Regions from separate parts of the Burkholderia mycopellens genome, predicted to be linked through region 2. Evidence: riboswitches for the same ligand, from Rfam matches in the RefSeq annotation. Region 2 holds a riboswitch; the other holds the start of a gene.

Region 1 (3,161 bases), 960 kb from region 2:
GCGCAGCGCGACCGTCACCATCCCGGGGCGCGACGCGGCGATCGAATCGGACAGCGACTGCAGCGACGGGTAGCGCGACGTGCCGAGCAGCACGCGGCTTGCAAAGGTTTCGCCGTACAGCGTCAGCGCGTCGGCGGAGGTGGGGGACGTCATGTCGTTTTCCTGGAAGAGCGGGGACGAACCGGCGGCGCTCAGCCGCCCGCGACCGGGTGCACGACGTCGAGCTTGTCGCCCGCCGCGAGTGCGCGCGCCGCGTGCTGCGTGCGCGCGACGAAGTTGCCGTTCAGCGCGACCGCATACGGCGGACGCGCGCCGTACGCGGCGAGCGCGTCGGCCACCGTTGCGCCGTCGGGCAACGTCAGGTTCTGTTGGTTGATCTGGATATCCATGAGGCTTCGTCGAATTCGGTCGGCAGCGCGCGTCAGGCCGGCTGGCGCGCGTCGTGGCGATGATGAAGGAGCGTCGGCCAGCGCTCGGCGTCGCGCCACGCGGCGAACGCATCGGCATCGCCGAACGCGCCGCCGAGCGCGGCTTCGGCGACCGCAACCGCCGCGTGCGCGACTTCCGGCGCGATCATGAAGCCGTGCCGGTACAGGCCGTTGACGGCGAGCGTCGATGCGCCGTCCCAGATCACCGCCGGGCGATGATCGGGCAGCGTCGGCCGGCACTGCGCGTTGAGTTCGAGGATGCGCGCCTCGCCGAACGCCGGATGCACGGAGAACGCCGCGCTCAGCAATTCAAGCGCGGAGCGCACGCTGACGGGCGACATGTCCTCGCCCTCCACCTCGGTCGCGCCAATCACATAGAGATCGTCCTGCTTCGGCGCGATGTACAGCGGGTAGCGCGGATGCAGCAGCCGCACGGGCCGGGTAAGCCCGATGCCGGGCGCGCGCACGCGCGCGACTTCGCCGCGGATGCCGCGCAACGCCGGCAGCGCGGGTTTCGCGCCGAGCCCGCGGCAATCGATCGTGACATGCGCGGCGGGCAGGTTCGCATCGTCGATCGTGACGTGCCAGTGCAGGTCGACGCCACGCTCGACGAGGCCCGCCGCGAGCGCGTGCAGCGCCTGGCGGTTGTCGAGCTGGCCTTCGTTCGGCAGCAGCAGGCCGCGCGCGAAGCGGCCCGCGAGCACCGGCTCGGCCGCATCGACCTGCGCGCCGGCGAGCGTCACGAAACCGTTGTCGAACAGGTCGGCAGGCGCGTTCGCGCGCACGCGCCGCTCGAACAGCGGCGCCTCCGCGCGGTCCGCGTGATGCCAGACGACGAGCGTGCCGTGATGCTGGAAGAAGACGGGTTCGGGCAGTTCCGCGAGCCACTGCGGCCAGCGCGCGAGGGAAGCTGCGCCGAGCTCGGTGATCAGCAGTTCCGCGCTCGCGGCTTCCGCGAGCGGCGCGAGCATCGCGGCCGCGACCCATGCGGCCGACTGCTCGCCGTCCGGGCCGCCGCGCTCGTAGAGCGCGACGCGATGACCGTCGCCCGCGAGCCGCCATGCGATCAGGCGGCCGACGAGGCCGCCGCCGAGCACCGCGAAATCGGGCCGGGAATCCTGGACGTTCATCGCACACGCTCCTCGCGAGCCGCGCGAGCACGCGCGACGAGCGTCGACGTGCACGCGCCGCCCCGTGCGAACGCACGCGACATCGGGCCGGGAACCATGCAAAAGACTGAAGATTGTGCGGTCATCATTCCTTCCGTAACGCGCAAGGCGCGTACCCAAAAGGACGAAACCGGCAGCAAAGGCCGGCCGGGCGGGACAAGGGCGCTGACCATGTGGGATGGCAGCCAGCGCGACCCGGCGGGATCAGAAACTTCCCTCGCCGGTATTACCCGGATCGGGTGCGAAGGGTCTTTCTCAGCCTCATCGCGCTGCCCGGAACATCTGCCGGCCACGCCACGAAGCACCCCTGTTTCGTCGTCGGCCATTAGACCATAAAAGCGGAAAGCGCCGCAAACTGTCCCCTTGCGGCAAATTCGCCGTCGTGCCGCGCCGCTCTGGCACAATGCCCGCAGGCCGGCCGCGTGAGCGGCCGGTTGCCGCGTCACCGCCGGCCTTAAGCGCCGTTTAAGACACGCGGGCGACCATCCGGACGCCCGCCGTCAGTCGGCGCCGCGTCCCGGCATGCCGTATCGCGGCGCGCGCCCGGCTTCGCCCGGCCCGCGCGCCGGCTACTCATCAGGAAGCACATGACCCAATCGATCGATCCCGTCCGCTCCGCCGCCTCCGACGCGCCGCAGGACGAGCGCCCGGTATCCGCATGGAGCCTCATCAAGCCCTACTGGGTATCGTCCGAATGGAAAATCGCGTGGGGCCTGCTGGTCGCGATCATCGCGATCAACCTCTGCGTGGTCTGGATCAACGTCCGGCTGAACAAGTGGAACGCGGAGTTCTACAACGCGCTGCAGTCGAAGGACGTCCACGACTTCCCGAACCTGCTGATGCAGTTCTCCGCGCTCGCGTTCGCGTTCATCATCCTCGCCGTGTACGGCCGCTACCTGCGGCAGATGCTCGGCTTCCGCTGGCGCCAGTGGCTCACCGACCGCTTTCTCGGCCAGTGGCTCGGCGATCGCGCGTTCTACCGGATCGAGCGTGACCGCCTCGCCGACAACCCCGACCAGCGGATTACCGACGATCTCCAGTCGTTCGCGACGACCACGCTCGCGCTGTCGCTCGACCTGCTGTCGACGGTCGTCACGCTCGTGTCGTTCATCACGATCCTGTGGTCGCTCGCCGGCGCGCTGACGATTTCGCTCGGCGCGACGCCGATCGCGATCCCCGGTTACATGGTGTGGGCGGCCGCGCTGTACGCGGTGGTCGGCTCGCTGATCATCCAGAAGGTCGGCCATCCGCTCGTGTCGATCAACTACCAGCAGCAGCGTGTCGAGGCCGACTTCCGCTTCGGGCTGATCCGCGTGCGCGAGAATGCCGAGCAGATCGCGTTCTACGACGGCGAGAAGACCGAGACCGGCAACGCGCAGACCCTCTTCATGCGCATCCGCGACAACTGGTGGCGCGTGATGAAGTACACGAAGCGGCTCACGTTCGTGCTGAGCTTCTACGGGCAGATCGCGATCATCTTCCCGCTGGTCGTCGCCGCGCCGCGCTATTTCGCGGGCGCGTTCTCGTTCGGCGTGCTGATGCAGATCTCGTCCGCGTTCGGCAC
Region 2 (3,161 bases):
TAGCCGCCGAACAATTCGCGCAGCAGCGGGAATTGCACGGATTTCCAGATCGTGAGCCCCGACAGCACCAGCACGACGAGATCGACGATCGCGGTCAGGTAGGCGGCACGCTGCACCGCGTTGTAGACGCTCAGGTCGGCGTGCGACAGCCGCCCGCCCAGCGCGGCACGGATGTCGCGCCAGATCGACGCCGGCGTGACGGGCAGCATCTTGCGCGCGAGGCGCCCCGTCGCGATCGACATCGCGAGGTAGAACAGCCCGTTGCCGACCAGCAGCCACATCGCCGCGAAATGCCATTGCAGCGCGCCGCCGAGCCAACCGCCCAGCGTGATGCCATGCGGAAACACGAACGGCGGATAGATCGGCGACGCGTCGTAGATGCGCCAGCCGGACAGCACCATCAGGATCGCCGCGAGCGCGTTGAGCCAGTGGCTCGCGCGCACCCACAGCGGATGGATCGGGCGCGCGGGCGGCGTGGCGGCCGCGCGGCCGGTGGCAGGAACGGTTTGCATGATGAAGTCTCCCGGAATGGGTCGACGAAGCGCAATGCGGGCGGCCGCCGTGCGACGCACGCGCCGGCCGCGCCGCGCCGGCCTCCGTCAGTTCGACGGCGCCATCTTGTCGCCCGACGACTTGCCCATCTCGTCGTGCGACATCGCGTCCTTCTTCATCGCGTCTTTCTTCATCGCATGCTTCTTCATGCCGTCCTTCTTCATCGCATCATGGCCCATTGCATCCTTGGCCATCGCGTCGTGGCCCATCGCGTCCTTCGACATCGACGAGCCGGGCTGCGACATCGCATCGTTCTGGGCATACGCGCCCGTGGCGATCGTGGCGAAAGCGGCGACGCAAGCGGCAATCAGTACTTTTTTCATGACATCTCTCCACAACATGGGTTTAAGGAGCCGAATAGACGGACGACGTCGCGGGAAATGACAGCCGCTGCGAAAATTTTTTTTGTTTGTGCGAAAGCGCGTCATGTTGCACCGCTTCACCACTGCCGGCCGAGCCGCAGGGCCATGCGGCGGCGACGCGCGCTGCCATTTCGACGGGCCATCGCAACGCCCGCCATGCTGCGGCCGCGCCGGGCTAGCCGATCCTCTCCCGGTTGAAACCGCCGCCAAGCCAGTGTATCTTGTGCGCTGCTAACGCGGGGGTCCTGCAATGCGCCCGGTCAAACAACCGGCATTGCGGGTGAGAAATACCCTTTGAACCTGATCTGGATAATGCCAGCGCAGGGAAGCGTACGGATTTCAACGCCATCCTTCTGACGAAATCCGCCGCCTCACCAAGCCTCGTCTCCTGCTTAGCTCGAGCCCCACATACTTCAAGGGCTCCGGGCAAGCGCCGAAGCGCCTGTCCGGCGCTCGCACAGGAGATTGCATGAACGCCAATCCGAAGTTTCTGTCCGCCGACGCTCACGTCGATGCCGCGGCCGTCGCCCCGCTGCCGAATTCCCGCAAGGTTTATGTAACCGGCTCGCAGCCCGACATCCGCGTGCCGATGCGTGAAATCACGCAGGCCGACACGCCGACCGGCTTCGGCGGCGAAAAGAATCCGCCGATCTACGTGTACGACACGTCGGGCCCCTACACCGATCCGGACGCGAAGATCGACATCCGCGCGGGCCTCGCCGCGCTGCGCCAGGGCTGGATCGAGGCACGCGGCGACACCGAAGTGCTCGGCGGCCTGTCGAGCCGGTACGGCCTCGAGCGCGCGGCCGACCCGGCCACCGCCGACCTGCGTTTCCCGGGCCTGCACCGCAACCCGCGCCGCGCACGGGCCGGCAAGAACGTCACGCAGATGCACTATGCGCGCCAGGGCATCATCACGCCGGAAATGGAATTCATCGCGATCCGCGAGAACCAGCGCCGCGCCGAGTACCTCGAGAGCCTGAAGGCAAGCGCCCCGAACGGCGCGAAGCTCGCCGCGATGATGGGCCGCCAGCACCCGGGCCAGGCGTTCGGCGCGGCGGCGTTCGGCGCGAACGCGCCGGCCGAGATCACGCCGGAATTCGTGCGCTCGGAAGTGGCGTGCGGCCGCGCGATCATCCCCGCGAACATCAACCACCCGGAATCCGAGCCGATGATCATCGGCCGTAACTTCCTCGTGAAGATCAACGCGAACATCGGCAACTCGGCTGTCACGTCGTCGATCGGCGAGGAAGTCGACAAGATGACGTGGGCGATCCGCTGGGGCGGCGACACGGTGATGGACCTGTCGACCGGCAAGCACATCCACGAAACGCGCGAGTGGATCATCCGCAACAGCCCGGTGCCGATCGGCACGGTGCCGATCTACCAGGCACTGGAAAAGGTCAACGGCAAGGCCGAGGACCTCACCTGGGAAATCTTCCGCGACACGCTGATCGAACAGGCCGAGCAAGGCGTCGACTATTTCACGATCCACGCGGGCGTGCGCCTGCAGTACGTGCCGCTCACCGCGAACCGGATGACCGGCATCGTGTCGCGCGGCGGCTCGATCATGGCGAAGTGGTGCCTCGCGCATCACAAGGAAAGCTTCCTGTACGAACACTTCGAAGAGATCTGCGAGATCATGAAGGCGTACGACGTGAGCTTCTCGCTCGGTGACGGCCTGCGCCCCGGCTCGATCTACGACGCGAACGACGAAGCGCAGCTCGGCGAGTTGAAGACGCTCGGCGAACTCACGCAGATCGCGTGGAAGCACGACGTGCAGGTGATGATCGAAGGCCCCGGCCACGTGCCGATGCAGTTGATCAAGGAGAACATGGATCTCCAGCTCGACTGGTGCAAGGAAGCGCCGTTCTACACGCTCGGGCCGCTGACCACCGACATCGCACCGGGCTACGACCACATCACGTCCGGCATCGGCGCCGCGATGATCGGCTGGTTCGGCACCGCGATGCTGTGCTACGTGACGCCGAAGGAGCACCTTGGCCTGCCGAACAAGGACGACGTGAAGGAAGGCATCATCACGTACAAGCTCGCCGCGCACGCGGCCGATCTGGCCAAGGGCCACCCGGGCGCGCAGGTGCGCGACAACGCGCTGTCGAAGGCGCGCTTCGAGTTCCGCTGGGAAGACCAGTTCAACATCGGTCTCGATCCGGACAAGGCGCGTGAGTTCCACGACGAAACGCTGCCGAAGGATTCCGCAAAGGTCGCGCATTTCTGCTCGATGTG

What was found. A riboswitch is a leader RNA that binds a small molecule or an ion and turns the genes downstream of it on or off. The one in region 2 is predicted to bind thiamine pyrophosphate.
Region 1: linked by a shared signal. The riboswitch ahead of ACPTTC_RS01855 (FAD-dependent oxidoreductase) and the one ahead of thiC (phosphomethylpyrimidine synthase ThiC) in region 2 are both predicted to bind thiamine pyrophosphate.

What each region holds. Positions count from the first base shown of each region.
Region 1 is NZ_OZ183802.1:390,556-393,716, reverse strand. It holds gene ACPTTC_RS01865 (thiazole synthase) at 1-153, opposite strand, end outside; gene thiS (sulfur carrier protein ThiS) at 192-389, opposite strand; gene ACPTTC_RS01855 (FAD-dependent oxidoreductase) at 422-1,558, opposite strand; TPP riboswitch at 1,793-1,916, opposite strand; gene ACPTTC_RS01850 (ABC transporter ATP-binding protein/permease) at 2,185-3,161, shown strand, end outside.
Region 2 is NZ_OZ183802.1:1,352,398-1,355,558, reverse strand. It holds gene ACPTTC_RS06350 (cytochrome b/b6 domain-containing protein) at 1-512, opposite strand, end outside; gene ACPTTC_RS06345 (pentapeptide MXKDX repeat protein) at 600-875, opposite strand; TPP riboswitch at 1,143-1,259, shown strand; gene thiC (phosphomethylpyrimidine synthase ThiC) at 1,384-3,161, shown strand, end outside.